DNA from 3 places in the Paraburkholderia caffeinilytica genome. Region 3 is predicted to be linked to each of the others. Evidence: riboswitches for the same ligand, from Rfam matches in the RefSeq annotation. Region 3 holds a riboswitch; each other region holds the start of a gene.
What was found. Region 3 has a riboswitch for cobalamin ahead of DSC91_RS29570 (TonB-dependent receptor domain-containing protein). Riboswitches for the same ligand answer to the same signal wherever they lie in the genome.
Positions count from the first base shown of each region.

Region 1: linked by a shared signal. The riboswitch ahead of cobA (uroporphyrinogen-III C-methyltransferase) and the one ahead of DSC91_RS29570 (TonB-dependent receptor domain-containing protein) in region 3 are both predicted to bind cobalamin.
Region 2: linked by a shared signal. The riboswitch ahead of DSC91_RS12565 (CbtB domain-containing protein) and the one ahead of DSC91_RS29570 (TonB-dependent receptor domain-containing protein) in region 3 are both predicted to bind cobalamin.

Region 1 is NZ_CP031466.1:1,692,238-1,702,607, forward strand. Features, by position in the region: gene cobN (cobaltochelatase subunit CobN) at 1-2,684, opposite strand, end outside; gene cobW (cobalamin biosynthesis protein CobW) at 2,691-3,800, opposite strand; cobalamin riboswitch at 3,991-4,263, opposite strand; cobalamin riboswitch at 4,344-4,571, shown strand; gene cobA (uroporphyrinogen-III C-methyltransferase) at 4,797-5,603, shown strand; gene DSC91_RS07540 (cobalamin biosynthesis protein) at 5,600-6,151, shown strand; gene cobO (cob(I)yrinic acid a,c-diamide adenosyltransferase) at 6,148-6,750, shown strand; gene DSC91_RS07550 (cobyrinic acid a,c-diamide synthase CobB) at 6,754-8,052, shown strand; gene bluB (5,6-dimethylbenzimidazole synthase) at 8,036-8,695, shown strand; gene DSC91_RS07560 (DUF4136 domain-containing protein) at 8,718-9,353, opposite strand; gene DSC91_RS07565 (CHASE2 domain-containing protein) at 9,350-10,370, opposite strand, start outside.
Region 2 is NZ_CP031466.1:2,834,466-2,844,835, forward strand. Features, by position in the region: gene DSC91_RS12560 (CbtA family protein) at 677-1,423, opposite strand; gene DSC91_RS12565 (CbtB domain-containing protein) at 1,435-1,668, opposite strand; adenosylcobalamin (AdoCbl) riboswitch at 1,723-1,810, opposite strand; gene DSC91_RS12570 (histidine phosphatase family protein) at 1,908-2,600, shown strand; partial or broken gene DSC91_RS38215 (hypothetical protein) at 2,591-2,782, opposite strand; gene DSC91_RS12580 (alpha/beta hydrolase) at 2,842-3,918, opposite strand; partial or broken gene DSC91_RS12585 (MarR family winged helix-turn-helix transcriptional regulator) at 4,040-4,195, shown strand; gene DSC91_RS12590 (FUSC family protein) at 4,211-6,313, shown strand; gene DSC91_RS12595 (DUF1656 domain-containing protein) at 6,359-6,568, shown strand; gene DSC91_RS12600 (efflux RND transporter periplasmic adaptor subunit) at 6,565-7,578, shown strand; gene DSC91_RS12605 (efflux transporter outer membrane subunit) at 7,575-9,101, shown strand; gene DSC91_RS12610 ((2Fe-2S)-binding protein) at 9,384-9,845, opposite strand; gene DSC91_RS12615 (xanthine dehydrogenase family protein molybdopterin-binding subunit) at 9,870-10,370, opposite strand, start outside.
Region 3 is NZ_CP031467.1:2,959,532-2,969,901, forward strand. Features, by position in the region: gene lgt (prolipoprotein diacylglyceryl transferase) at 94-999, shown strand; gene DSC91_RS29545 (SIMPL domain-containing protein) at 1,168-1,899, opposite strand; gene DSC91_RS29550 (EVE domain-containing protein) at 2,096-2,554, opposite strand; RNA gene ssrS (6S RNA) at 2,650-2,831, opposite strand; gene DSC91_RS29560 (cell division protein ZapA) at 2,923-3,237, opposite strand; gene DSC91_RS29565 (ATPase) at 3,234-3,590, opposite strand; cobalamin riboswitch at 3,798-4,054, shown strand; gene DSC91_RS29570 (TonB-dependent receptor domain-containing protein) at 4,146-6,041, shown strand; gene DSC91_RS29575 (FecCD family ABC transporter permease) at 6,069-7,124, shown strand; gene DSC91_RS29580 (ABC transporter ATP-binding protein) at 7,121-7,960, shown strand; gene cobT (nicotinate-nucleotide--dimethylbenzimidazole phosphoribosyltransferase) at 7,998-9,059, shown strand; gene DSC91_RS29590 (adenosylcobinamide-GDP ribazoletransferase) at 9,123-9,899, shown strand; gene cobC (alpha-ribazole phosphatase) at 9,884-10,370, shown strand, end outside.

The DNA.
Region 1 (10,370 bases), on a different replicon from region 3:
CGCTCGATCAACTGTTGCGCGGATTTCAAACCGAGCGACCAGGCCGCTTGAGTCGGAACAGCGCGCGTATCGACCGAATAGAAGTTGCGGCCGGTGGGCAGCACGTCGGGCCGTCCACGCGACGGCGAACCGCTCGGCCCCGGCGGCACGAAGCACCCCTCAAGGCCGCGCTTCAGATGCAGCATCTCCTGCGGGCCGCAGGCGTCGAGCCGCTGCAATACGTCGTTGCGCAAGCGTTCGATCACACGTTCCGCCTGCGGCAACACCCCGCTTGCGGGCGCCGCATCGGACGTTGCATCGCCGCACACTTCGCGCAACATCTCGGCCGCCAGCAGTTCCAGACGCTCGCGCGTATCGCCATAGTGCCGCCAGGGCGCATCGCTCACCTGCTGCAATACGTCCGGTCGTGGGCCGTCCCACACCGCCGCCCAATCCACCGACAACGGATCGAATAGATGGTCGATTCGCAGATCGCGCGCCAACGCATCGATCAACCCGGCCTTGCCGCCCTGCCCATCGCCGACCGGAAAGCGTCCTAGCGCCAGCAACGTATCGCGCCGCTGCACACCGTCAGGCGATTGCCCGAACGTATGCAAACCATCGCGAATCTGCGCTTCCTTCAACTCGCACAGCCACGCATCGACCCGTGTCAGCAGCGCATCTTCAGCGTCCTCGCCGTTCGGCTCCGCAAGACTCAACTCGTCATGCAGCCTATGCTCGACGATGGTCGCGAGAATCGTGCGCCTCAACAGCTTCGAGCGGCGCGGATCGACCATCAGCGCTTCATAGTATTCGTCGACCTGGCGCTCGAGATCCTGCAGCGGCCCGTAACTTTCGGCGCGCGTGAGCGGCGGCATCAGGTGATCGATGATGACGGCCTGCGCGCGACGCTTCGCCTGACTGCCTTCGCCCGGATCGTTGACGATGAACGGATACAGATGCGGCATCGGACCGAGAATCAGATCGGGCCAGCAGGCGTCGCTCAACGCGACGCTCTTGCCCGGCAGCCATTCGAGATTGCCATGCTTGCCGACATGCACGACCGCGTCGATGCCAAACTGGTGACGCAGCCAGAAATAGAACGCCAGATAGGCATGCGGCGGCACGAGTTCGGCGTCGTGATAGCTTGCGTAATCGCCCTGCTCGCGCGAACGCGACGGCTGAATCCCGACGAATACCTGCCCGCAGCGCCAGCCTGCGATCATAAAACGGCCGCGCCGCAACGTCGGATCCTGTTCGGGCGAACCCCAACGCGCATTCAGCGCATAGCGGGTTTCTGCGGGCAATGCGTTGAAGTACAAAAGATAGTCGTCGAGCGCGAGGCTTTGCAACGCAGGCCGCAAGTCACGCACGACCGGATCGTTGGTCACGCCTTCAGTCAGCTTCTTCAGCAGCGCGTCGCCGTCGGCGGGCAGCTCGGCCAGGCGATATCCCTCATCGCGCAACATGGTCAGAATGCCGACCACCGAGGCCGGTGTATCGAGCCCCACGCCATTGCCGATGCGCCCTTCGCTCATCGGATAGTTGGCGAGAATCAGCGCGAGTTTCTTGTCCGCGTTGCCGAGCGTGCGCAGACGGCACCAGCGGCGGCTCAGTTCGGCCAGAAAGCCGACGCGTTCGAGGTCCGGCTGGTAGCGGACCACATCGACTTCGGTATGCGGACAACGATAGGCGAGGCCCTTGAAGCTGATCGCCCGCGTGATGATGCGGCCGTCCACTTCCGGCAACGCGATATGCATGGCGATATCGCGCGAGTTGAGGCCCTGATTGTCCTTGACCCAGTCTTCGCGATTGCCGCCGCTCAGGATCACCTGCATCACCGGTGCGTCGCCGGCGAGCGCGAGCGGCTCGGGGTCGTCGATGGCGGACGCGGCGAATGCGGTCGTATTGAGCACCAGCGCGACATCATGCTGCGCGCACAGCTGCTGCACGACTTCACGGCTCATCGCATCTTTCAGCGAGGTGATCGCGATCGGCAGCGGATTCAGGCCTTGCGCCTCGAGCGCATCGATCAGGGCGTCGAACACGGCCGTGTTGGCCGCCTGCAGATGCGCCTTGTAGAACAGAATCGCGGCGACCGGCGCGCCCTTCCGCCAACGCGCCTGCCAGTCGGCCATGATCGGCGTGTCGCGTTCGGGATGGTAGAGCGTCGCGGCAGGCAACGCGCGCGGCAGCGCAGGCTCTCGCCCCCAGCCAAACGAGCGGTACGCGATAAAACGCAGGAACGCCTCGGCATTCTGCGGCCCGCCTTCACGCAGATAGCGCCATAGCTGATGGCACAGATCGGCGTCGGCGGTGCTGCGCGCGAGCAGGTTCGGGTCTTCCTGCAGATCGCCGGAGAACATCGCGAGCGTCTGCTGCTTGCGCTCGGCGAGCGCGACCACCTGTTCGATCCCGTACGGCCAATATGCCTCGCCGCCAAGATGATCGACCACGACGACACGCGCATGCTGCAACACGTCTTCGACATAGAAATCGACGGACGCCGGTTGCCGCAAATACGTGACGTTCGCGAGCCGCACACTCGGAAAGCCCTCGCCGAGACGGGGAAACACACTCGCGAGCAGCGACAGCGTGGTGTCGGCGGAGCTGAGCACCACGATATCGGCGGGCCGCTGATCGATACGGATCACGCCTTGCGTGTCGTCGACAAAACCGCCCGGCGTGGTGCGCAACAGATGCATAAGTGGTTACGCCTGTTGCGGCAGGGCGCTCGCCACGGCGCCCAAGGCGGCGTCGAATGCCTGTTGCAGCACGGCTTGATCGAGGTCCTCGCCGATCAGCACGAAGCGGCTTTGCTGGCGTTCGCTCCCTTCACCTGCTTCACCCGCTTGCCAGCGCCGGTCGAAGTAACTATCGAAACGGCGGCCCACGCCCTGGATCACGAGACGCATCGCGGCGCCCGGCAGCGCCGCGAAACCTTTGACGCGGTAAATCGTGTTCGTTTCGACGAGCCCCTGCAACGCGGCGATCGCGGCTTCGCGCGACGAAACATGCGCCTGCACCACCACCGAATCGAATTCGTCGTGGTGGTGATCGGCGTCTTCGGCCGAACCGTGATGGTCGTGGCGCAGATGGATCGTCTCTTCCGACGCTGCTTCGAGGCCCAGCAGCGTATGCAAGTCGAGCTGACCCATCTGCGCGCGCACGATCTTCACTTGCGGCGGAATTTCTTCGCGGATGATGGCCTCGACAGAAGCCTGCTGCGCTTCGTCGAGCAGATCCGTCTTGTTCAGAATCACCAGATCGGCCGCCGACAATTGATCTTCGAACAATTCGTGCAACGGCGATTCGTGATCGAGATTCGGATCGGCCTTGCGTTGCGCATCCACCGCGACCGGATTGTCGGCAAACTGGCCGCTTGCCGCAGCCGGGCCGTCCACCACGGTGACGACCGCGTCGACAGTGAAGCTATTCTTGATCTGCGGCCAGTTGAACGCCTGCACCAGTGGCTTCGGCAAGGCGAGACCGGACGTTTCGATCAACACGTGGTCGATCTGCTCGCGGCGCTCGACCAGCTTTTCCATCACCGGGAAAAACTCTTCCTGCACGGTGCAGCACAGGCAGCCGTTCGCGAGTTCATACAGCTGCCCTTCAGTTTCGACGCCGTTCTCATCGCAGCCGATGCCGCAACCCTTGAGGATTTCCCCGTCGATGCCGAGTTCGCCGAACTCATTGACGATCACCGCGATGCGCTTGCCGCCCGCATGCTGAAGAATGTGCCGCAGCAGCGTGGTCTTGCCGCTGCCGAGAAAGCCCGTGACGATGGTGACGGGGATCTTGCGCATTTGAGTTTGCATCGTGAGGTCGATCCTAGAAGTTGCACGTGCACGCCGGCGCATTGTCAATGTGTATAGGTCGGGCAAACGAGGCACATGCCCCAAACCACGACACTGACCAAACACGGGGACGAACAACGGCGCTGCCGGGGCAACTGAAAAACAGAAAACAGGAATGAGGTCATGAACGCCCCACCGCATCCCCGCGGTAGTCATTCTTCGTAATCTGGCCGGTATCCGGGCTGGCGAAAGCGCCGCTTCCCCTTCCCGGACGAGTGATTTCTCGCCCAGTGGTTATATGCCGACGCGGCCTTGCGCGTGGACATCGAAGCCGGCTCCGCGGCGCTGAAAAACGCACCGCTTTTCGCTTACCGTTGCGGGGGCAGCACAGGTTGACCCGGTCCATTGCAGGTGGGCACCCTGTTTCCCGTTTAACTGCATGCGCACGAGCGCGCACACGAGCACCAAAGTGCGTGCGAGTTTAGGCCCGCGACCCCCGCGCCGTCAAGGAAGCGCGGGCCGCGGCAGGGCCTTTCCGCAGTGTCGGCGCGGCCTGCCCTGTGCTATCGTATGCGCGCGTTTGGTGCCCGCATATGCGTTCGCATGTGCAGTTAAACGGGAAACAGGCCGCGCTCGCTGCGCTCAACCTGTGCTGTCCCCGCAACGGTAAGCGACCTGCGGTGCTTTCGCATCGCGCATGCGTTTTTGATGCCACTGTCTGACGAATCCGGACGGGAAGGCAAAACGCGTGAGGCCGTCAGCCCGGATACCGGCCAGACGCGGAGGCAGTGAGCGTCACGCTGCCGGCTGCCGGAATCCGCGAGGGACGGATGTGAAGGCGCAAAAAGCACGACGTAGCGCGGCCGTTGGCGTGTTCCTGTGGGAAACGCGGCGAGCGGCCCGGTTCGTCGCGCGTAATCCGTCACACCGCATGACCTCAATGTCCGCCGCCTGCGGCCTCATCAAGCCTCATCCGTTTCCGCCTGTCACGACATGGCGCTCGCCATGCACGCCGCGATGAGCCGCGCCTGGCTGATCGGCGCCGGCCCCGGCGACGTCGAGCTGATGACGCTCAAGGCGACGCGCGCGCTGGCGCAAGCCGATGTGGTGCTGGTCGACGATCTGGTGAACCCCGACGTGCTGCAGTTCGCGCGCGCCGATGCGCTGGTCGTGTACGTCGGCAAACGCGGCGGGCATCCGTCAACGCCGCAAGCCGGCATCGTCGCGCAGATGCTCGACCATCTGCAGGCGGGACGCAGTGTCGCCCGTCTGAAAGGCGGTGATCCGTTCGTGTTCGGCCGTGGCGGCGAGGAACAGCAGGCGCTGCATGCCGCCGGCATCGACGTGGACGTGATCAACGGCATCACCGCCGGAATTGCGGCGCCCGCGGCAATCGGCATTCCCGTGACGCATCGCGATCACGCGCAAGGCGTGGTGTTCGTCACCGGACACGGCGCCGGCAGCGGCGAGCCCGACTGGGCCGCACTCGCCGCCACGCGGATGACGCTGGTGGTTTACATGGGCATGCGGCGGCTCAACGAAATCGTCGACGCATTGCTCGCGGCCGGGATGAGCCCCGAAACGCCGTGCGCGGCGATCGAATCGGCTACGCGTCCCGAGCAACGGCATACGCTCGCGCGGCTCGGCGAGTTCGCGGATGCGGTCTCGCGCGCCGGACTCGGCTCGCCGGCGATCGTGGTCATTGGCGGCGTGGCGTCGCTGGCCTGGGCGCGGGATGCGATCAATGCTGATTCGGCGGGAGCGCTGGAGGCTGCGCGAGCGGCAAACGCAACTAGCCCCGCGAACCCCACGGACGTGCCATGAAAACGCTAACCGTCGGCATCGGCTGCCGTTCGCACAGCTCCGCAGAGCAAATCGAAACAGCTGTGCGTGCCGCACTCGGCTCGCACGCATTCGATGAAATCCGCACGATTGCCTCGGTCGACATCAAAGCTCACGAAACCGGCCTGGTCGAATTCTGCGCACGTCATGCACTGCCGCTGAAGCTGTTCAGCCGCGAACAGATTGCGGCGATCTCCGTCGACAATCCGTCTGCGGCCGCACGCGAGCATCTCGGCATCGACGGCGTCTGCGAACCGTGCGCCTTGCTCGCCGCAGCGACCGGATCCGATACGGCTAACGCTCCCGGTGCGGCCCTCACGCCGACATTTGCGTCGGCTGCGTCAGTTGCATCGGCTGCCTCGATTGCACCCATCGCCTCGCCTGCGTCGCTTGCACCCAATGCCTCTAACGCACGGCTACTCGTGCGCAAAACCATCCACAACGGCGTCACGGTGGCGATAGCCTCGACCACCGCCCACTCCGCCCGAGAACAGACAAACAACGGCACTCAAGAACAGGACCTCCCATGAAGACCGATCCCGAATCGCATCAACGCATGACCGAGCGCCGGCGCGAAGGCCACGAGAAAAAGCAGGCCGGCGCGACCGTCGAAAAAGGTCTGCTGATCGTCAATACCGGCACCGGCAAAGGCAAGACCACCGCCGCATTCGGCATGGCCGTGCGGGTGCTAGGCCACGGCATGCGCCTCGGCGTCGTGCAATTCATCAAGGGCGCGCTGCATACCTCGGAGCGCGACTTCCTCGGCGCGATCGCCAACTGCGACTTCGTCACGATGGGCGACGGCTACACCTGGAACACGCAGAATCGCGATGCCGACATCGCCACCGCGCGCAAAGGGTGGAACGAAGCACGCCGCATGATCGAGAGCGGCGACTATCAGATGGTGATCCTCGATGAACTGAACACCGTGCTGAAGTACGAATACCTGCCGCTCGACGAAGTGCTGTCGGTACTGAACGCGCGCGCCGACATGCTGCACGTGGTGGTGACCGGCCGTCACGCGCCGGACGCGCTCATCGAAGCCGCCGACCTCGTCACCGAAATGCGCATCGTCAAGCACCCGTATCGCGAGCAAGGCGTGAAAGCGCAGCGCGGCGTGGAGTTCTGAGCGATGTCCGCGTGCCCCGCCCTGTTCATTAGCGCGCCCGCATCGGGTCAAGGCAAGACCACGATTACCGCCGGTCTGGCGCGCTACCATCGGCGGCTGGGACGACGCGTGCGCGTATTCAAGACGGGCCCCGACTTTCTCGACCCGATGATCCTGGCGCGCGCCAGCGGCGCGCCGGTCCTGTCGCTCGATCTATGGATGGTGGGTGAGCCGGCCTGCCGGAACCTGCTCGCGCAGGCGGCGGCCGAAGCGGACCTGATCCTGATCGAAGGCGTGATGGGCCTGTTCGACGGCACGCCGAGCAGCGCCGATCTGGCAACCGCATTCGGCGTGCCGGTGCTTGCGGTGATTTCGGCGAAGGCGATGGCGCAGACCTTCGGCGCGGTCGCCTTCGGTCTCGCGCAATTCAGGCCGCAGGTGCCGTTTTACGGCGTACTCGCCAATCGCGTCGGCTCGGCGAGGCACGCGCAAATGCTCGAGGAGGCGTTGTCGCCGGACCTGCGCTGGTGCGGGTATATCGGCGGCAACGACGAAATCGAATTGCCCGACCGCCATCTCGGCTTGCATCAGGCCGCGGAAATCGACGACCTGGACACGCGTCTGGAGCGCGCCGCCGATGCGCTCGCGCACACCGCGCTGAGCGAATTGCCGCCGCCGGTCGAGTTCGGCACGCCTGAAGAAGAAGCACCGCCGCGTCTTCTCGACGGCAAGCGGATCGCGATAGCGCGCGATGCCGCGTTCTCCTTCATCTATCCGGCCAACATCACGCTGTTGGAAACGCTCGGCGCGCACGTGGACTATTTCTCACCGCTCGCCGATGAAGCGCTGCCGGAGCACGCCGACGCCCTTTACCTGCCCGGCGGCTACCCCGAACTGCATGCGGCCTTGCTCGCTGGCAACCTGCGCAGCGCCGCAACGATCCGCGCGCATGCTGCCGCCGGCAAACCGGTCGTCGCCGAATGCGGCGGCATGCTCTACCTGCTTGAACAGTTGACCGACACGAGCGGCGCCACAACCCCGATGCTCGGCCTGCTGCCCGGCCATGCCACCATGCAGACGCGCTTCACCGCGCTCGGCATGCAACAGATCGACAGCCTGCACGGTCCAATGACCGGCCACACGTTTCACTACTCGAAGCTGACGACACCGCTCACGCCGTTGTGTTCAGCCACCCGGCCAAATCACGACGCCCCCGGAGAAGCCGTGTTCCGCGCCGGCTCGATCGTGGCAACCTATATGCATGCTTACTGGCCCTCCAACCCGGCCTTCACGGCCGCCCTGTTCCATGGCGAAGCCTTTTAACGATTCCGAACGCGAAGCCGTCTATCGCGCGATTTACGAACGGCGCGACATGCGCCATTTCGTGCGCGATCCGGTCGACCCTGCCGTGTTGCAACGCCTGCTCGACGCGGCGCATCACGCGCCGAGCGTCGGCTTCATGCAGCCGTGGCGCATTGCGCGCATTACCGACCCTGCTGTGCGCACGGCGCTGCACGCGACCGTCGAAAGCGAACGCCTCGCCACCGCCGACGCACTCGGCAAGCGTCGCGAAGAGTTCATGAAGCTGAAAGTGGAAGGCATGCTGGAATGCGGCGAACTGCTGGTGATGGCGCTGATGGACGGCCGCGAGCGTCACATCTTCGGACGCCGCACCTTGCCGGAGATGGACCTGGCTTCCGTGGCGTGCGCGATCCAGAACATGTGGCTGGCCGCGCGCGCGGAAGGTCTGGGGATGGGCTGGGTGTCGCTATTCGACGTCGACTCGGTCCGCACGCTGCTGCATATGCCCGAGGGCGCGCGGCCGGTGGCGATCCTGTGCCTCGGCCACGTCGATCATTTCTACAGCGAGCCGATGCTGGAAACCGAGCGCTGGGCAAGCCGCCTGCCGCTCGCCGCTTGCGTATTCGAAAACCGCTGGCCGGAAGACGACCCGGCGCCGGAATAGCGCGGGCGCGAGTTTCTTGCCGCTACGGCTGAAGCGGCTTGACCGAAACGACGTCCGGCACGCCGCCCGCCTGACCGGTCCGCAGTTTCACGCGCCAGTCGTGCGGCGCATCGAACGGAAATTTTGCCAGCGCGCTCTTCACGAGCACCGGCATCGCGTGCAGGGGATCGGCATCGCGATCGCTGCTGGCTGCGCTCACCTTGTAGACCTCCTGCCCGCTCGACTGCTCGAAGAAGCGCAACGTCAACGCGTGCTGATAGGCGCGTCCGCCGAACAGCGAAAACGGCGGTTCGGGCGAGCGTTCGCACGCGTCCGGCGCGCAATCCTTCGCGCCCACGCTGACCGCGGCCGGCCGAGTGTCATAGGCAATCGACAGTAAATAGTGCGCGGACTTGCCCGCCGTATCGACGAAACCGTTCTTCGCCAACTCGTCGCGCAGCATGGTCTCGAATGGCGGATGATCCGCGCTGGCATCCTGCGAGGGCATCCGCGCAATCGTATAGGTGCGCTCGCCCTGCAACACGGTCGAAGGATTCGGCGTGTGCACGTCGGCGTTCAAGCCCGCGCATCCGGTCAGACTCGCCGCGGCCAGCGCAGCACAGATCAATATCGCTTTCACCAGCTTCTCGCTTCGATAAGGTGAGTGTTCGTAAGTCATGGGCGCGGCGTTGCGGACAGGTTGGTTTGCGCTTCCTCGAGTGCCGGCAGGGAAATCGTGAACGCCGTTCCCTCGCCAGGCGCGCTGACCACCTCGACATCGCCGCCGTGGCGCGTCACGACGGTCTTGACGAACGCCATGCCCAACCCCGCGCCGCCCACTTCCGGCCGCTCCGTCTCGTGAAAGCGCCTGAAGCGCTCGAACAGACCGGCCTGTTGCTCCTTGGGAATGCCGTAGCCTTCGTCGCGAATCGTGCACGATACACGTTTTGCCGCGCCGGGCGCAGCCGTCTGCGCATGGCCGCCTGGGGCGCCCCGGGTGTCGAGGCCGCCGAGGCTCTTCAGGCTGCACGTGATCCGCGTATCCGGCGGACTGTACTTGACCGCATTGTTCAGGATGTTGACGAGCGCGCGCGTCATCAGCGAGCGGTCGGCGCAGATCCAGTGCCCCTCGTCGGCATCGGTCCCGCCGTCCGTATCGGTTTGCAGCGTGATGCGCTTGGCGTGGGCCTGCGGCCAGACTTCGTCGCTGGCGTCGATCATCAGCTCGGTCATGCTCACCGGTTCGAGCACATAGGCTTGCGATTCGGCGCGCGCGAGCTGCACGAAATCGTCGGCGAGCGTCAGCGCACGTTGCGCATAACGCTCGATGCGCTCCAGCAGGCCACGCGCGAGCACCGGTTCGCTGCGCGCCCGCTCGATCTCCACCAGCGCCAGAATCGAAGCCTGCGGCGAGCGCATATCGTGCGACAGCAGCCGCAACGCGTCTTCCCGTTGGCGCTCGGCCGCATGCAAGGCCGATACATCGACGAGGCCTGCGATCCAGCCGGTCGTCTCGCCTTGCTCGTTCGTGCAGTTCGCATAGCGCAGCAGATGGTCGCGCTCGTGGGCGTCGCGCACCTCGACGCCTTGCGCCATCAGCGCGGCAAACTCGCCGCGCGCGGGATCGAGCAGCGCCGGCCACTGGGCATGCGCGAGCAGATTGTTTTCGGCGTCCGACGCTGCGCCACTGTCGATG
Region 2 (10,370 bases), on a different replicon from region 3:
CGGTAGCGAAAGTGAATACGGACAACCGGAGACCGTATGCCAACAACCAAGTTGTTGAGTTCAAACGGAACAGATGTTTGCGGACCTTGTACAACGCGGGATCAATTTATCCACAGAAAATGTGGAGAGGGTTGTTGATAACAACGGGGCTACGCACCTAAGTGCTTGACGCAGATCGGTTTGTTGTTGGCGGTGCGGGTGAATGCAGGGATGATCGGCTACGCGGTTCGCGCGGATGGACGCATTGCGGAGGGCTGGCTTATCCACAGAAAATGTTCGCAAGCCTGTGGATAACATTCTGGCAAGCGCGCCAAGTACTTGATGTAGCTGGCTTCTCTCGCGCTGCATGTCGGCGTGACCGCTTACGCGGTCACGCCTTTTGCGCTAACAGGAAAGCGGCTTCGCCGCGGCTTACGCGGTCACGCCTTTTGCGCTAACAGGAAAGCGGCTTCGCCGCGGCTTACGCGGTCACGCCTTTTGCGCTAGCAGGAAAGCGGCTTCTCCGCTGCTTACGCGGTGACGCCTTTTGCGCTAGCAGGAAAGCGGCTTCTCCGCTGCTTACGCGGTGACGCCTTTTGCGCTAACAGGAAAGCGGCTTCGCCGCGGCTTACGCGGTCACGCCTTTTGCGCTAACAGGAAAGCGGCTTCGCCGCGGCTTACGCGGCCACGCCCCCCATCAAAGGTAAGCAGACTTCGCGGCGCTGCGGTTCGCGGGAACCAGCAGTTTGCTTCGTTCGACCAGAGCGCCGAACAGCAGCCCGACGGTCGTCCACATAACCACCTGCATGCCGATCGCCGCGACGCGGAACTTCCACAACAGCACCGCCGGGAAAGTCGCGGGCACTTCGTTGATCGTCGGCATCGACAGTTGCACGGCAGCAATGATCGCGACGAACACCAGGCCTGCCACAATCGAGCCGTTCCACGCGCCGAGCTTCAGCGCTGCGCGGCGTCGAACCTTCAGCGAAAACACCATCGCGGCCAGCGAGATCGCAATCATCAGGAAGAACAAGCCGGTCCGCGTTCCGATCGTCTCGGGGTCGCCCACCGAAGGGGGATTCGCCGGGTACTTGATGTTCGGGACGATCACCAGCGTGATAAACGCGCCAAGCGCCAGCCATGCGGACAACGCGCGCGCGCTCAACGCGCCGGCGCGGCCGTACGCATACGCGAACACCAGCGAGAACAGCCCACCGAACGCGGCGCCATACGTCACCACGCCCGTCAACAATCCCAGGCCCGCCTGGGTGTCGCGGCTGACGAGCTCAGGTTCGGGCGCTTCGCCTTTGGCTGCCTCGGCCTTTTCCTCGAAGGAAATGGCTTGGTCGACCTGCGGCTCGCCCACCAATCTGGCGAAGCCGAACGTGAGCAATCCCGCGGCGATGCCTGCAAGCATCCCGCGTACCAACAATTTACCGACCATGTTCGACCCCGTTAGTGGCAGGGAAAGCCGAGCAGATGGCGGCCGTCGTGCACGAATTCGTGCACGTACATGCCAGGCACCAGCGACGTGGCGCCCTGTTCCGCACCGACGAAATAGAGCGCGAGCAACAGCAGCAAGCCGCCGAATACGACCCAAGGCAGCAATTCACGCAGCGGAATCGGCGTGGGTTGGGCAACGGGCTGTGCAGCAGGCTGCGTAGCGGGATCGAAAACGGCGTGAGTCATAATGGACATCTCCTTGGGGGTAACGCGCCCCGATAGTCGATTGAAGAGGGATGGTGCGAAGCTCAGGTCTGGCTTTCGGCTCGTGAATGCCGATTACAGTGGCGCGACCGCGCCGGGCTCTCACCGGCTTCCGTGCTTCGCAGTGACGCTATTCTACGCGCTAAACTTGGGCCCCCGGCAATCCAAAGCATGCGTTTCATGCGTCCCGCTCCGGCCCGGCCTCTCTGGAAATGAACTGAATGGACACACGGCTGTTACTGATCAGCCACGCATCGACTGCGGCGATGCGCGCGGGCCGCTTCCCCGCGGACGATCCGCTCGACGCGCGTGGCCTCGCCGAAGCAAGCGCCGCGCGTGCGCGTCTGTCGATTCCGGACGACGCCGCGGTTTTCGTCAGCCCGGCCGTTTGCGCGCGCGATACGGCAACGGCCTTGGGCATCGGCGCCGCAGCCTTGGGGCAAGGCGCATCGGTCGAGGCCGGGCTGGCGGATATGGACTACGGCCTGTGGCATGGCCGCCGTCTCGCCGATCTCGCCGCCGAAGCGCCGCAAGACCTCTCAGGATGGACACATGATCCCGACGCTGCCGCGCACGGCGGGGAGTCGTTCAATCAGGTCGTGAAACGGGTAGGACGGTGGCTCGATGCGTTGGACGATGCGTTGAGCGAGCGGGCAACCGGGCGAGCGGGCGATGCGTCGAGCGACGGCACGGACGAGTCAAAAAGCTGGGCATCAGGCGCACAAGCAAACCGCACACCGCGCGATACGCAACATGTCGCGGCCGTCACGCACGCGCCGGTCATCAGGGCCGCAATCGTTCATGCGCTCGGCGTGCCGCCCGCTGTGTTTCCGCGCATCGAGATCGCGCCGCTCTCGATGGTCGAGTTGCGACGCTCGCGACGCGGCTGGACATGGTGGCCGGCATCGCCGTAGGGTTGCGCGACGCCCCGGCCGTCATCCGGCGTCAGCGAGGCCAAACCGTCCGGCGCCGCCGCGACGATCCGTGTGAGCGACGCGCACGGGCCAGGCGCATCGTCGGCATTCGCGCAGCACGGCAACAGGGCGCTGAGCGATAGTGCGGCGATCGCGGCCGCGAGGATTCGGGTGTTGTTCATGTCGGCACGGCCGTTCGAAAGGTGACCTTATCGTGGCAGCACGGTTCATGCCGCTCCTTTCATTGCTCGCATCCTTTGGTGTCGAACATCGCCGACAATGCGCAAACCGATGTCAGCATGCGCGCGCCATCGTGACCCACACCCGGCACGATATGAAAGCGCTGCTTCAGCCCTTCCGGATGACGCGACTGGATGTACCGGTAATACGCTTCCGCGCGCGCGACACGCTGCGGACCTTGCGCTTCGGCGGCACAGCTTCTATCGAGCGCGCTTTGCTGCGGATCGTCGTCCGCGCCGCCGACCAGGTAGTCAATGCGGCGCGACACATAAGTCGCTTCGAGTTCTGCCGGCGAACGGTCGTCGAGGTACGGCGGCCGATTGTCCATGCCGTATTTCCATTGGTTGAAGTCGGCGCATTGCGCGGCATCGAACGGCGCCGCCACACCTTGCGCATTCGGCCGTTGCGCATCGAAATAGGCATACGTCGACGGGCTCGCCACGACGTAGCGCACATCGATGCCTTCATTCGTCAGCACGTCGATGTTATGCGCCGCGACGGCGTAACGCTGCACGACCTGTCCGCCACCCGAATGCCCTGCGAACACGACATGCCGCAGATTCGGAAACAGCTTGCGATCCGCGAGACGCGTGACGATCGCGTCCAGTACCGCGTACGAACTGATGGGCAACGGCGCCCGCGCCGCCTCGCCGCCCATCCACGCGTCGCCGGTCCAACGCAGCAGATCGGCCGGTTCGCCATGCATGCGCGTGTCGAGCGTGGCGAGGAATTGCGGCGCGATCAGAAGCGTGCTGTCGGCATCCGCGTGGGCAGCGTCACGCGCGTTCTGCGCAGTGCGGAAGTACACGTCCGCGTTGCGCAGCTTGCCGTGAATCACGATCACCGCACGCGTCACCTGCGGTTGCGCGACGTTCCAATCCTTCGACAGATACAGCGGAAATTCAGCTTGCCCTTGCGACGTGTCGATCGTGAACCGTGTGTCCGAGATCGTCGCCACCGGTTTTAGATGCGACGCGTAGGGATGCGCCGCGAATACCGGTTGCATGAGCAATGCCAGGATGGAAGCCCCGGCGGCCGCGCATCCCAGCGCCAGGCATCGCGAAAGATTGAATGTCATGCAGCTTGCTCCTGATCAATATGTTCTATCTTGAACGCGGTGCATCGTCGAATCCGTCGGCTCTGCAAAAAATCCGGTTCAACAGTTTGCTAACGAATATCCAGGAAATACAATAGCGGCCATGTCGAATCTCCATGCTTTGCGCCGCATTGTCAGCAGGACCCTGGTCGTCGCTGCCAGAAAATGGCGGCGTGCGAGCCATGGCGTGCTCGCGGCCTTTAGCGTTTCCGAAGCGTGCGCCACGCCGCTCCTGACCGTCAGCCGGCTCGGCGAAGCCGCCGCGTAACGGTTTATGGCCTATCCCTCCATCCGCGACTGGCTGTTCTCCCTCAAGACGTTTGCCGCGGCGATGATCGCGCTTTACATCGGTCTCTCGCTCGAATTGCCGCGGCCGTACTGGGCAATGGCCACCGTCTACATCGTGTCGAACCCGTTTGTCGGCGCGACCCGCTCCAAGGCGCTCTATCGTGCGCTCGGCACCGTGCTCGGCGCATCGGCCGCGGTGTTGCTGGTGCCGCCCTTCGTCGAATCACCGTATCTGTTCAGCGTGATCGTCGCCTTGTGGACCGGCACGTTGCTGTATCTGGCGGTGGCCGATCGCACCGCGCGCAGCTACGTGTTCATGCTGGCGGCCTACACCATGCCGATCATTGCGTTGCCTTCGGTGACCAATCCGGGCGGCGTGTTCGATCTGGCCATCAGCCGCACCGAGGAGATCACGCTCGGCATCGTGTGCGCGAGCATTGTCGGCAGTTCGCTGTTTCCCAGCCGGCTCGCGCCTATCATCATCGAGCGGACCGACGCGTGGTTTCGCGACGCCGCGTTCTATGCGGCCGAAACGCTGTCCGGGCGCATTGCGAGCTCGGCGATCTCGGGAGCCCGTCAACGGATCGCGAGCACGATCAACGGGCTGGAACTCCTGCTGAGCCAGCTTGCCTACGACCATACCCGGCCGGACATCCTGGCGCGTGCTCACGAGTTGCGCGGGCGCATGCAGTTGCTGCTGCCAATGATGTCGGCGCTGGCCGACCCGCTAGTCGCCCTCTACAACAGCGGCCGCCAGACCTGGCCCGAGGGTCTCGAGACGTTGCTCAACGACGTCATCAAGTGGTTCCATGCGCCGCTTCCCGCAGCCAGCGGGGGCTATCACCCCGACCCGGAAGCCAACGCATTGCGCGAGCGCATCGCCGCGATGCAGCCGCTGCCGGCCGCGCTGGCGACCTGGGACGGCGCGCTGCTTTCGAACGCGCTGTGGCGTATGAAACAGACGATCGACCTCTGGCAAGACTGCCGCTCGCTGCGCATCATCATCACGCGCGAAGAAGGCTCGTGGCGGCCACGTTTTCGCCACTGGCGGCTGGGCGGCACCGAACGGTTCTTCGACCGCGGCATCATGCTGTTTTCGACTGTATCGGCGGGCGCCGCGGTGATCATCGCGTGCAGTCTGTGGATCGGCTCGGGCTGGGCGGACGGCGCCAGTGCGGTGACGCTGGCCGCCATCGCGTGCTGCTTCTTCGCCGCGCTCGACGAACCCGCGCCCATGGTGTTCAAGTTCTTCGTCGCCACGGCGATCAGCGTGGTGGCCGCCGGCATCTATCTGTTCGCCGTGCTGCCTCACGTGCACGATTTCCCGATGCTGGTTATTCTGTTCGCCGCGCCGTTCATCCTTGTCGGCACGCTGATCCCGCGCCCGCAGTTCAACATGGTGACGGTGCTCGTGGCCGTCAATACGGCTACCTTCATCAGCATTCAGGATGCCTACTCGGCCGACTTCCTGATCTTCGTGAACAGCAATCTCGCGGGTCTTGCCGGCTTGCTGTATGCGTATCTGTGGACCCGCGCGACACGGCCGTTCGGCGCCGAACTCGCGGCCTCGCGGCTGTTGCGCTCGAGCTGGGCCGACGTGGCGCTGACCGCGTCCACGCGAACAATCGAAGACCCGCGCAATCTCGCCGCGCGCATGCTCGACCGCCTGATGCAGTTGATCCCGCGCCTCGCCGCCACGGACGACCACCGCCATCCGTCAATCGAAAGCTTCCGCGATCTGCGCATCGCCTTCAACGCACTCGATCTGCGCCGCGTGACGCACAAGCTCGGTGGCGACGCGCCGGCCGCGATCCATCATGTCCTCGAAGACGTGTGCCGGTACTTCGAAACCTGCGTCGACCGGAAAACGCGCCAACCGGTGCCCGAGAGCCTGATGTCGTCGATCGATGCCGCCGTGGCGCGCGTCACCGCGCAAGGACTCGCCAATGCCGGCACGCCGGGCCTGGCCGCGCAAACCTCCGCGCGCCGATTGCGCGAGGCGCTGCACGCGCTGGTCGGCTTGCGTCTTTCGCTGTTTCCGGCCACGCTAATCACACCCACGCCGCCCGAACCGGAGGCCGCTGCCTGATGCGCCTGTCCCGCAACCCGATCCACTCCTTTGCCCGTTCCCGCGATGATCGGTGAAATCGATATCTTCGGCGTGTTCGTGCCGGCCGTGCTCGTGCTGATGCTGGTCGCCTATCTGATCAACCTGGCCATCCGCACGGTGCTCGCCCGCGTCGGCTTTTACCGCTTTGTCTGGCATCGCTCCATCTTCGATCTCGGCATCTATGTGCTGGTGCTGGGCCTTGTCGTCGTCGTTTCGCACAGACTAATAACGTGAAAAAAACCTGGTTCTCCGTCGGTCAGATTCTGCTGACCCTGATCGTCGTCGTGGTGGCAGCCTTCGTGCTGTGGAAACTGGTCGCCTATTACATGTTCGCACCGTGGACTCGCGACGGCCACGTGCGCGCCGATGTGATCCAGGTCGCGCCGGATATCTCGGGGCTGATCTCATCGGTCGAGGTGGTGGACAACCAGCAGGTCAAACAAGGCCAGGTGCTGTTCGTGATCGATCAGGCCCGCTATGCGCTCGCCCTGCGCCAGGCGCAGGCCACCGCGCAGCAACGCCGCGCCACCCTCGATCAGGCGCGCCGCGAAGACGCGCGCAATCGCCAGCTCGGCAACCTGGTCGCGGCCGAAGTCGCCGAAGAAAGCCGTTCGCGTGTCGAAACGGCGGAAGCCGCGCTCGCCGATGCGAACGTCGCGATCGATACGGCCAAACTGAATCTGCAACGCACCACCATCGTGAGTCCGGTCGACGGTTATCTGAACGACCGCGCGCCGCGTAGCGGCGAATTCGTCTCGGCGGGCCGTGCGGTGCTGGCGGTGGTGGATATGCATTCGTTCCGCGTCGACGGTTACTTTGAAGAAACCAAGCTGCGCGGTATCGACATCGGCCAGCGGGTCGATATCCAGGTGATGGGCGAGCCGAACGTGCTGCGCGGTCACGTGCAAAGCATCGTCGCGGGGATCGAAGACCGCGACCGCACGCAAGGATCGAATCTGCTGCCGAACGTGAACCCGGCATTCAGCTGGGTGCGGCTCGCGCAGCGGATTCCGGTGCGCGTCGCGCTCGACGAGGTGCCAGCCGATTTCCGCATGATCGCCGGACGCACGGCAACTGTGTCGGTGCGCGATCTGTCGCCGACCGGCAAGCCGCGTCCGGCTGCGGGCGCTTCGGGTGCGGTGGATGCATCGGCGGCTTCGGCTACTTCTGCGGTTCCGGCTGCCTCCGCCGCTGCTGCTGCGCAACCGGCGTCTGCTGCCGCCATGTCGGGCGCATCGCAATGAAGCCATCGCGCGCCCTGCCCTTATTGCCGCTGCTGCCCTTGTTGCCGTTGGCCGTTGCGCTCAACGGCTGCGTGAATGTCGGCCCCGATTACGCGCTGCCGAAGCAGGCGCTGGTCAACGCGCCACTCGCCAATGCGCCGATCGAGGGCGCCGATGCCAAACTGACCACGCGGCAAAACGTGCCGGCGGTCTGGTGGAAACTCTATGACGATCCCGTGCTGAACAGCCTCGTCGACGAAGCGCTGCAATCGAATACCGACTTGCGCGTCGCGGCAGCCAACCTCGCGCGTTCGCGTGAAGCACTGGGCGTCGCGCAGGCGCAGGGCGGCTTCTCCGGCAAGAGTTCGGTGCTGCTCGAACGCGCGCAGGAATCGGCCGAGCAGTTTCTGCTGACCGAGAAGCTGCCGGTCGTGAATGAAGGCGACATCGGCATCAGCATCTCATACGAAATCGATCTGTTCGGCAAGCTGCGACGCGGTGTCGAAGCGGCGGCGGCGGACACGGAATCCGTGCAGGCGGCCGGCGATCTCGCGCGGATCACGGTGGTCGCGGATGTGGTGCGCTCTTACGTCGAGCAATGCTCGGCTACCGAGGAGCTCAGAATCGCGCAGCAGTCGCTGGCCTTGCAGAAGGAGCGTGTGGACGTATCGCGCCGGCTACGCGATGCGGGCCGCGGCAATCAGACCGACGTGACGCGCGGGCAGACCCAGGTCGATACGTTGGCGGCGGATATTCCGCGCTATACCGCGCGCCGCCAGATCGCGCAATACCGGCTCGCGGCGCTGCTCGCACGCGCGCCGTCCAACTTGCCGCCAGCCGTGCTGGCGTGCAGCACGCTGCCGCGAATCCGTCAGCCGATTCCGGTCGGCGACGGCGCCGCGTTGCTCAAACGCCGCCCTGACGTGCGCGAGGCCGAGCGTCAGCTGGCGGCATCGACGGCGCGCATCGGCGTCGCGACGGGCGCGTTGTATCCGACGGTGAGCATCGGTGCGTCGGCGGGTTTGACCGGGGTTCTGGAAGACCTCGGCACCTCGCCGACGGCGCGCTGGGGCTTCGGTCCGCTGATCAGCTGGACCTTCCCCACGAACGGCGCGCGGGGTCGTGTGCGCGAAGCGCAAGCGTCGAGCAATGTGGCGTTGGCCAGGTTCGACGGCGTGGTGCTGACCGCGTTACGCGAAACCGAAACCAGCCTCGCGACCTATGCGTCCGACTACGCCCGCGCCGACGCCTTGCGTGCCGCGTTGAAGTCGGCCACCCAGTCAGCGGACGAAACGCATCGGCTGTATCGCGCCGGACGCGAGTCGTTCATTTCGGATCTGGACGCAACCCGCACGCTGACTTCGACGAAATCTCAGGTGGCAGCCGCGGAAGGTCAGGTGGCGATCGATCAGGTCAACCTGTTCCTCGCGCTCGGCGGTGGATGGGAGACCGATGCGCAGACGGCGCCTGGAGCAGCGGTATCCAACGCTGCCGCGGCTGCGTCGGCTAAGGCCGTGCCGACCGCGGCTGCCAAGGCGCCCTGACCCTCCCGCCTCGTCTCGTCTCATCCGGGTAAATCACTATTATTGACAAGCTTTCTTTTACCTTTCAATTCGGGTTAAATACGAGCCTCTTCACCACGTTACGGGGTCACGTATGTCGCAATTCATGCAAGGCGCAGCCACATTGGGCGGTTGTATCGGCGTTTTTACGGTAGTGGTGGCAGTCGTGGAGATGCTGGCGAACTGAGCGCGCCTGACTCGTGGATAGTTCTGGCTCACCCAGGCGCCCCCGCCTGCGGTGGTGCCGGCCCTAAGCTGTCGGCCCTAAGCGGGCCGCCGTTTCGCGGCCGCCTGGTGAATCGCCGCCCGCACCCTCGGATACGTGCCGCAACGGCACACAATGTTGGACATCGCCGCGTCGATGTCGGCATCGGTGGGATTGGGCTTCTGCTTGAGCAACGCGCAAGCCGCCATCAGTTGCGCGCTTTGGCAATAACCGCACTGCACCACATCGAGATCGATCCACGCTGCTTTCAGCGCCTGTGCTTCGGCGCCCTGCACGCCTTCGATTGTGGTGATCTTCTGCGAGTGCAGGCTCGACATCGGCGTCTGGCAGGCAAGGCCCGCCTTGCCGTCGAGATGAATCGTGCACGCGCCGCAAATGCCCACGCCGCAGCCGAACTTGGTGCCGGTCATGCCGAGGTCGCAGCGCAGCACCCACAGGAGCGGCATGTCCGGTTCGGCTTGTACGGCCACTGCCCGGCCGTTGATGTTGAGCGATCCCATGTTTTCTCCATCAATCTGAAGCCTTCACGCAAGCCTCAACGGCAACGCACGCAAGCGCTGGCCGGTCAGCGCGAACACCGCATTGGCCACCGCCGGCGCGACCGGCGGCACGCCCAGTTCACCGACGCCTTGCGGATGCATCTGGCTCGGCATGATGTCGGTTTCGATCACCGGACAGTCGTTCATCCGCACGACCGGGAAATCGAGGAAGTTCTTCTGCGTCACCACGCCGCCGTCGATGGTGATTTCGTCCTGCAATGCAGTCGACAGGCCGAACACGATGCCGCTCTCCATCTGCTGACGAATCAGGTTGGGATTCACCGGCAATCCACAGTCGATCACGCAGACCACCCGATGCACGCGAATCTGCCTGTTCGGGCCGACCGATACTTCCGCCACCTGCGCGACGACACTGCCGAACGCTTCGTGCAACGCAACGCCACGCGCCCGCTTTGTGCCGTCGGCGGCCCGCGTCATGGGACGTCCCCAATCCGATAAGACCGCCACGCGCCTTAACACCGCCAG
Region 3 (10,370 bases):
AATGCATGCGCCGCATGATGCTCACACCGCCGGCTGCGACTTGAAACTCGACTAGAAATCCGCTTCTGAACCTGAACTGCCCATAACAACACGATGCTCATTCACCCGAATTTCGACCCCGTTGCCATTCATCTGGGGCCGCTTGCAGTGCGCTGGTATGGACTGATGTACCTCGTTGCGTTCATCGCGGCGATCGTCGTCGGCCGGTTGCGGCTGCGTTTGCCGTACGTCGCCGCGCAAGGCTGGACCGCTAAAGATATCGACGACATGCTGTTTTACGGTGTGCTCGGGACGATCCTCGGCGGCCGGCTCGGCTACGTGCTGTTCTATAAGGCGAGCTTTTACTTCGCGCATCCGCTCGACATCTTCAAGGTGTGGGAAGGCGGCATGTCGTTTCACGGCGGCTTCCTCGGCGTGACGTTGGCGATGGTGCTGTTCGCGTATCAGCGCAAGCGCTCGTGGCTGCAGGTCACCGATTTCGTCGCGCCGATGGTGCCGACCGGGCTCGCGGCAGGGCGCCTCGGCAATTTCATCAACGGTGAGTTGTGGGGCCGCGTGACCGATCCGTCGGCGCCGTGGGCGATGCTGTTTCCAGGCGCCGCGCCGGACGACGCCACGTGGCTCACCGCGCATCCGCAACTGGCCGCGAAATGGCATCTGAACGAAGTGTTCGCGCAATATCACATGCTGCCGCGTCATCCGTCGGAGTTGTATGAGATCGCGCTGGAAGGCGTGGCGCTGTTCTTCGTGCTGTTCTTCTTCTCACGCAAACCGAAGCCGATGGGCGCGATTTCCGCGGTGTTCCTGATCGGCTACGGCCTTGCGCGCTTCACGGTGGAATTCGCGCGCGAGCCGGACGATTTCCTCGGCTTGCTCGCAATGGGCCTCTCGATGGGCCAGTGGCTCTCGCTGCCGATGATCCTCGTGGGCATCGGGATACTGGTGTGGTCCTATCGCCGTGCGCGGCGTGAACCGGCGCAAGCCGTCGGTGCGAACTGAGCGCTCCGGTTTAGCGTACCCGTGCGGTTTCGTCGTCGATACGCGGTGAACCGGCGCGGTTGCCTCGCGCGCACTAACCGCTACGTTTTATCGTAGTGAGCAGCCAAGAAAAAAAGCCACGGCATGCCGTGGCTTTTCCATTAACGCGGGACGTCTGGCGCAAACGCGTTATTTCATCTGCACCGAGCCCGACACGTTGACCGTGACCGTCGACGTGCCGCCCTCGATCGGCACCGGCGCGGATGCCTTCGCATCGGCACTCATTGCGCGTGCGCTCATCATCATCATGGGACGCGGCATGACGCCGTTGTGCCCGACGTTGACCTCGCGAATCGAATAGCTGTTGTAACCGAACGCCTGCGCCGACGAGGCGGCTTGCTCGCGGAACGACTTGATGGCTTCGCCGGTGAGCTTCTGCTCCGCGGCACGCTGCGCTTCAGGCGAGAGCGAGAACTGCACGTTGCCGACCTGCATGGTCGATGCCATCTGACCGGCGAGCTTCGACGCCGCGGCGAAATCGTGCGATTCGAGCACAACTTCGGTACGGCCACGCCATGCGGAAATGCGGCCGTCACGATCGGTGGACGGGTAGATCGAGAAAGAGCCGGTGCGAGCCGTCACACCGCTCACGCCCTTGGCTTTTTGCAACGCCGCGTCGGCGCGCTGATTCAGCGTAGCGGTGAGCGCGGACGGATCGCTTGCTTCCTGCTCATAGAACAGCGTGATGTCGACGACGTCTTGCGGCACTTCCGCGCTGGCCTGCGCATTGAGCGACAGCACGCCCGCGGGCTGATACGGCGCCACACCCTGCGCGCGAGCCATGGCCGGTGTCAGCGCGAGCGCGGCAGGCGCGGCGCACACGAGCGCGAGAGCGAGTGCACGTGCGGTGTTTTTCGTCATTGTTGGACTCCTTGCTTGAACGGGTTGTGCGCGATTGGAGCGAACGCCATGCGATGGCACAACGTTTGCGAGTCCGTTAGGCGCTTGTAACCTGAGCTTGGTTCCCTAATTTGACGTTTGCTCAACGTTTGCCTTCGGTCGTGCGCCGATCTGAGCATGAGTCAAGCGACACCGGGTCACAGGTGCGCAGGCAACGTCAAACAAGACGTTTGGTGATGAAGCGCCACTCGGCTTCGGTCACCGGCGTGATCGACAGGCGGTTGCCTTTGACGAGCACGCGCATGTCCTTCAATTCCTCATGCTCGCGCAGCGCGGCAAGCGGAATCAACGGAATCTTCTTTTTGAACACCACATCGACGAGCAGCCAGCGCGGCGTTTCCTGCGACGACTTCGGGTCGTAGTAGGGGCTCTTCTTGTCGAATTGAGTGGGGTCCGGATACGCGGTGGACGATACCGCCGCGAGCCCCGCAATGCCTGGCTCGGGGCAACTCGAGTGATAGAACAGCACACCGTCGCCGACCTGCATCATGTCGCGCATGAAGTTGCGCGCCTGATAGTTGCGCACGCCAGTCCACGGCAACGTGTGTTGCGGCGCCTCTGCGAGATGGTCGATGCTTGCTTCGTCCGGTTCGGACTTCATTAGCCAGTAGCGCATGAATCGAATTGAACGTTAAAGGTTTGAGAATACAGAAGAAAAACCGGGACCAAAAGAAAAACGGCACCGAACCGAAGTCCGATGCCGTTTTGAAGAAGGTCCCCGCCTTAGCCGCTAGGCCGGCATCCTGAACCGGGGGTTCAGAATTGGTCGCAGTTAGCAGCACTTCGGGTACATCAGACAGAGTGACGCGCACACCCGTGCTACAAATTTCCACAACCGTGCACATGGCATTGGTTCAAGGAATATATGACCTTGGCGAACCAGGCAGGGAAGTCAAACCGATTGAATTCAAAACGTTTGCACGAATCTTTGCTCATGCACCTTGTTTGAATCCGCAGCCGATCTCGGGACCGGCTACAAGATACTTACTGCATGCTGTACTGCTGAATCACAGTACCCAGCTGTTCGTTCATTTGGTGCATTGTACGCCGGATTTCTTCTGCGGGAAATGCTTCTCCGTGCCGCACGCTGCTTTGCAGCTTAAGCAGTTCCGATGCCAGCGACAGCGCAGCCATGACAGCAATGCGATCCGTGCCGCGCACGTTGCTGCTATTGCGGATCTTCGACATCTCGGCGTCGACGCGTGCAACCGCTTCAAGCAGCGCGCCTTCGGTTTCCGGCGAGCAGGCGAGGCGATAGGGCACGCCGAGAATCGATACTTCGATCTGCTTGGTGGTCATGCATTTTCTCCGTGGCGGGTGACGTCGCGCTCGGCTTCGTCCTCATGCGGCGCGTCCTCGAGCAGATCGAGCTGATTGTCCGGCTCGCTGTGCGCGCGGGCCCGCGGCAGTTTTTCGAGGATCGCATTGAGGCGCACCTGGGCGTCGTCGATCTTTGCCGACAGCGCGTCGCGTTCCGCCTGCAGCGCATCGCGCTCCTCGCGCATCAACGCGAGTTCCGCGCGCGTGGCCTCTGCTTCGGCCCGCATTTGAGCGAGCTGATCTTCGAGCGCGAGCCGCGCCTCATTGTGGCGTTGGCTGATCGCGATCAGCTTGCCGATATTCTGGGAAAGTGTTTCGAGTTCGGTGAGCATCTGCTGCGTCCTCTAAAGACATCGCATTTTAGCGCGGAATGTCGCAGGTTCCGACAATTGTCTCGTTTCGAGACGTAACAACATCGCTTTGTGCACGCTTTTGTCGCCCCTATGATGAAAAACAACTCACGCATCGGACAATAACCTGCACTTAACAGAACAGTTCGCGCACGGATTAACCATTCTTGACGGACCTGAAGGCCGCTCCTAAACTGGCCGCACTCTGGTGCCCGCGCGTGCTTTTCCACAGTGCGCGCAGTTAAACGGGAAGCAGGGCGTGCCGTTCGCCTGAACGCACCAACCTGCGCTGCCCCCGCAACGGTAAGCGACCGCATGTGTCATGCAGGTCGATCCCGATCGCGTGTTTGAAGCCGAACACGCGAGTGTGCCACTGCGCGTCACGCGTGGGAAGGCGGGATCGATGTGTCGCCAGCCCGGATACCGGCCGGAGGGAGAGGCTCGTTCCCGCGCAAACGTAAAACAACGCGGGCGCCTCGTTACGCATCGGCCCGCGGGGAAGCGGGCCGTGCACGCTATCCACAGGAATGTCATCCCATGCTGTCCCCGATCGCTCGCACGGCGTTGCTCGCCTTTGCGAGCCTGCCGCTCGTCGCGCATGCGCAAGCTGCTGCGTCTTCGTCGCCGTCTTCCTCTTCCTCGGCCGATGGAGAGGCTGACGGTTCGTCACCCACGGTGTTGTCGCCTGTTGTCGTTACCGCGGAGCGCGGGCCGCAACCGCTCGCCGATGCGATCCCGCAGACCACGCTGTTCGATCAGCAGGACATCGCCGATACGACCGCAACCGATTTGCCCGGCCTCCTGCAACTCGCGCCCGGCGCGCAGATTTCGCGCACCGGTGGCCCGGGTTCCACGGCGAGCCTGTTTCTGCGCGGCGCGTCGTCGACGCAATCGCTTTTGCTGATCGATGGCGTGCGGGTCGATTCGGTGAGTCTCGGCGCGCCGCAACTCGCGCAGATTCCGCTCGACCAGATCGATCACGTCGAAGTCGTGAATGGCAACGTGTCCGCGTTATACGGGTCCGGCGCAATTGGCGGCGTGGTACAGGTATTCACGAAAGACGGCGGCGACCATCCGCCGCGTTTCAATTTTTCGGTGGGCTATGGCAGCTATCACACGCAGACGCAGCAGGCCGGCGTGAACGGCGCGCTGGATCAAGACGGCAACACCACCTTCAGCATCTCGCTCGCGCGTTCGAAAGACGACGGTTTCTCTTCGCTCAATCCGTCACAGGCACCCAACGCGAATCCGAACGCGAACGGCTATCTGAACGAAAGCATCTCGGCTTCGCTGCGTCGCAAGTTCGGCGACAAGTGGGACGCGGGCGTCACGTATTTCCAGTCGAACGGCAATAACAGCTACGACAACGCGTATGGTGTGCCGACCGATCTGAACAACCTGTACAGCAAAGTGCGTCAGTTGTCGGTGTTCGCGAACGGCAAGCTGACCGACGGGTGGACCACGCACTTCATCGTTTCCGAAGGCGACGACCGCAGCGTGTCGAATGCCAACGGCCTCTACAACGGCCGCTTCGATACGGACAATCGGCAGTACACGTGGCAGAACGATTTCGCGCTCGCCGCGCAGCAGAAACTGCAGGTCGGCTATGAGCATCTGGATCAGAGTCTCGACTCGGATACGTTTGCCGCGCCCGACCGGCATGTGGACTCAGGCTTTGCCGGCTATACGGGGCGTTTTGGGCGCAATCAGATTCAGGCCAACGTGCGGCGCGATCAGTATTCCGATTTCGGCGGAGCGAACAGTTACTATCTCGGCTACGGCTTCGACATCACCGAACATTGGAAGGCGACTGCAAGCTATTCGGATTCGTTCCGCGCGCCGAGTTTCGACGATCTGTACTATCCGACCAGCGGCAATCCGTCGATCCAGCCGGAGCGCAGCCATTCGATCGAGGCCGCGTTGCAGTACGCATCGAATGTGCTGGGCGTGATGCGTCTTACCGCGTTCCAGACGCGTTATTCGAATCTGATCGACTACGAGCAGGTCACGCCCGGCATCTATCTGGCCGAGAACGTCGGCCGTGCGAAAGTGCAGGGACTCGAAGGATCGTGGAGCGGTCATGTGGGCAAGACGGATGTGCGCGCGTCAGTGACACTGCAAAATCCCGTCGACCTCGATCGCGATACCGATCTCGTGCGGCGTGCGCGGCACTTCGCGTCGCTGGCGGTGAACCGCGGCATTGCGGGGTGGCGTGTCGGCGGCGAGTGGATCGTCAGCGGCGCCCGTGAAGACAGCAGCGGCACGCTGGGCGGTTACGGTGTGGTGAATCTGTCGGCGCGCTACGACATCACGAAAGCGTGGTACGTCGCCGCGCAGATCCAGAACCTGTTGAACAAGGACTATGAAACGGCCTACTCGTATAACTCGCCGCGGCGCGGTGCATATGTCACGGTCGGTTGGCAGCAGCAGTGACGACCGTACCTGCATGAGAACGTGCCGATGAACCGCAGCTCGAGCCCGATGCCCACGACCGCGTTGCGCGTGATGAGCGCGAAGCGCGCGGTCGCGATCTGGCTCGCGCTCGCGGCAATCGCGCTGGCCGTGCTGATGGCATCGCTTGCGCTGGGCAGCGTTTCGCTCGCGCCTGCGCGCGTGCTGGCGGCGTTGCTGCCGTCGCACGCGTCGCAAGTCGAGTCCGCCGATCTTGCCGGCGAGATCGTGCGCACGCTGCGTTTGCCGCGCGCGCTGGCGGGCTTCGCATGCGGCGCGTTGCTTGCGCTGGCCGGCGCGTTGCTGCAAGTGCTGTTGCGCAACCCGTTAGCCGAACCCTACGTATTGGGCGTGTCGGGCGGTGCGGCGACGTTCGCACTGGTCGCGATGATCGCCGGTTGCGCGTGGTGGATCGTCGACGCCAGCGCGTGCGCCGGCGCCTTCGTGTCGATTCTGCTGGTGCTCGGCCTCGCACGCCGCGAGCTGTGGCGGGGCGAGCCGCAGGACACGTCGCCGCGTTTGCTGCTGACCGGCGCGGTAATCGCGGCCGGCTGGGGCGCTGTCATCACCTTATTGCTGAACCTCGCGCCGGACAATCGGCTGCGCGGCATGCTGTTCTGGCTGACCGGCGATCTGAACGGCGGGGCGATGCCATGGACGGCGCTCGCCGCGCTCGTCGTCGTGCTGGTGGCGATCGTACCCGCTGCGCCGCGTCTGAACTTGCTGCTGCGAGGCGACGCCGCCGCGCAGGCACTTGGCGTCGCCGTGATGCCGCTGCGCCTGCGCGTGTATCTGGTGGCGTCGCTGGCAGCGGCCGCGGCGGTGACGACGGCGGGCACGATCGGCTTTGTCGGCCTCGTGGTGCCACATATGCTGCGGCTCGCGTTCGGCAACGATCAGCGCATGCTGCTGCCGGCTGCGGCGCTCGGCGGCGGTGTCGCGGTGATGGGTGCGGATCTGATCGCGCGTACCGTGATCGCACCGGCGCAATTGCCGGTCGGCGTGATCACGTCGATCGTCGGCGTGCCAGTGTTTTTGTGGATGCTGTTGCGCAGGCGCCGATGATGAACACTCACAACGCCCCGCATTCGGCGCTGAGCGCGCAACGCCTGACCTTGCGTGCGGGCAGGCGCACCTTGCTCGACGCGTTCACGCACACGTTCTATGCAGGCGAGATCTGGTGTATCGCTGGACCCAACGGCGCGGGTAAGACGACTTTGCTATCCACGCTCGCCGGCCTCGCGCAACCGTCGGCGGGTCATGTGGAACTGGACGGCGTGCGTCTCGCCGACTGGCAGCCGTTGCCGCTCGCACAGCGGCGCGCGCTGATGCCGCAAAGCGCCGCGGACGCCTTCAGCGCGAGCGTGCTCGACATCGTGATGCTGAACCGCTTTCCGCATCTGAGCGGCTGGGGTTGGGACAGTGAAGCCGATCGTGCCGCCGCGCAGGCCGCGCTGGATGTGTTGGGCCTCGCCGCATTCACCGCGCGCGACGTGCTGTCGCTTTCGGGTGGCGAACGTCAACGCGTCGCTCTCGCGGCCGTGTTGTGCCAGCAAGCGCCGCTGTTGCTGCTCGACGAACCGCTCTCGCATCTGGATTTGCACCACCAGATCGACTGTCTAGAAGCGCTGACCGCCTGGACGCACGAGCCTCGGCGTACAGTGATGTTTTCGTGTCACGACCTGAACCTCGCGCGCCGCTTCGCGACGCATGCGTTGCTGCTCGACGGCAACGGCGGCGCGTATGCTGGACCGGTGCACGACGTGCTGACGCCTACGCTGACGAGCCGTGCATTCGGCTATCCGTTGATTCTGATTCGCGACGGCGAACATGAGGCGCTGATTCCCGCGCCGCGCTCGCGTCACGAATCGCCTGCGGCTCATGACATACCGGCAGGCTAAGCGCTTTATGAAAACACTCTCTCTTTTAGACACGTCTATGACTTCTTTGCCAGGTTTGCCGGGATTGACCGAAGTCGAACCGCTCGATCAAACGCTGCGGGCCGAACTGCAACACATCATCGATACCAAGACCAAGCCGCCTGGCAGTCTTGGGAGGCTGGAAACGCTCGCGCGCCAGATGGGCCTGATCCAGCGTACGACACACCCCACGGTCGAACGTCCGGCGATGATCGTATTCGCCGGCGACCACGGTATTGCGCAGGAAGGGGTGAGTCCTTATCCGCAGGCGGTGACCGCGCAAATGGTCGCCAACTTTTTGGCGGGCGGCGCGGCGATCAATGCCTTGAGCCGCGTGTCCGGTGTCGAACTCGAAGTGGTCAACGCGGGCGTTGCGACGCCGTTGCCGTCCACAGACGGTCTCGTCGACATTCCGGTTGCGGCCGGCACGCGCAACTTCGCGCACGAACCCGCGATGACGCACGAGCAGGCGCTTGCCGCGCTGCAGGCGGGCGCGGCTCGCGTGCGGCATCACGCGGCGCTCGGCACCAATGTGATCGGCTTCGGCGAGATGGGTATTGCGAATACGTCGGCCGCCGCGTGTCTGATGAGCCGCCTGTGCGGTGTGCCGATCGACGAATGCGTCGGCCGTGGTACGGGTCTCGACAACGCGGGGCTCGCGAAAAAACGCAACGTACTCGCCTCCGCGCTCGCCCATCAGGCCGATTCCAATGATCCGCTTACGGTGCTCGCCACGTTCGGCGGCTTCGAAATTGCCATGATGACCGGCGCGTTTCTCGCCGCCGCGCAAGCGCGCATGACGATCCTTGTCGACGGGTTCATCGCGACCTCGGCCTTGCTGGTGGCCGACGCGTTTGCATCGAACGTGCGCGAGTATTGTGTGTTCGCGCATGCGTCGAATGAGGCGGGGCATCGGCGCATGCTCGATCATTTCGGCGCAATGCCACTGCTTTCACTCGACATGCGTCTCGGCGAAGGCACGGGTGCGGTACTGGCCGTGCCGTTGCTACGCGCGGCCGTGGCGTTCGTCAACGAAATGGCGAGCTTCGAATCGGCCGGTGTCGCGAATCGCGATGCGTGATCCGTCATACGAAGCGCTGCTGCACGGCACGCAGTCATACAGAAGCGTGTGCGCGGCTCACTCATGAATCCGCTCGCTGAACTGCGCTATTTCTTCACGGCGCTTGGCTATTTCACGCGCGTGCCTGTGCCGCGCTGGGTCGGCTATGAGCCGCACTATCTGAATGCGGCGGCACGTTATTTCCCGCTCGTCGGTCTATTGGTCGGCGGATTGAGCGCGCTGGTTTATCTCGCTGCGTTGCATGTCTTTCCGGCGAGTGTGGCGGTGCTGCTGTCGATGGCGATATCGCTTCTCGTCACCGGCGCCTTTCACGAGGACGGACTGGCCGATTGCGTCGATGCGTTCGGTGGCGCCTATATGCGCGAGGACGTGTTGCGCATCATGCATGATTCGCGCATCGGCGCTTTCGGCGCCATTGCGCTCGTGATTGCGCTGGCACTGAAGTGGCAAACGCTCGCCGCGTTGCCGCCGATGCGCGCCGCAAGTCTGATGATTGCAGCGCATGCCGCGAGCCGTGTGTTGGCCATCAGCTATCTGGCCACACTCGACTACGTGCGCGCCGAAGGCAAAGCCAAACCGGTTGCGCAACGCTTGAGCGGCCCGGCATTGCTCTGCGCAGCAGTGTTCGGTTTGCCGCTGTTGCTGTGGCCGAACTTGCTGGAATCGCCGAACTGGCGCTTCGCCTGCGTGACGCTTGCCGTACTGGTGGCGCTGCGCTTTGCATTGGGCCGCTATTTCGTCAGACGCATTGGTGGCTACACCGGCGATTGCCTCGGCTTCGCGCAACAGATATTTGAACTGAGCATCTACCTCGTGGGGCTCGCATGGATATCGTCCTGATTCGTCATCCTGCTGTCGTGCTCGATTCGGGTGTGTGCTACGGCCACAGCGACGTGGCGCTCGCCGAGGACGTCGAGACATCGGCGAGTGCGCTTGCGCTGAAACTGGCAACCTTGCAGATACCGCCGCCACGTGTGCTGATGTCGAGCCCGTTGACGCGTTGCGCGACCCTGGCCGCCGTCATGGCGAACGATTTTGGTTGCGCGCTCAGTCATGACGATCGTCTGAAGGAAATGAACTTCGGCGATTGGGAGGAGCAGCGTTGGGACGCGATCGATCGTGAGCTGCTCGATGCCTGGGCGGCTAACTTCGAACACGCGCGTGCGCATGGCGGCGAGAGCGTCGCGCAATTCGTCGCGCGGGTGCGGGCGTGGTTCGACGCGTTTGCGCAGACGCGCGAGTTGTCGCCTGCGTACGTGGTCACGCATGCCGGCGTCATGCGGGTGATCGCTTCGCTGGTGCTGGAGGTGC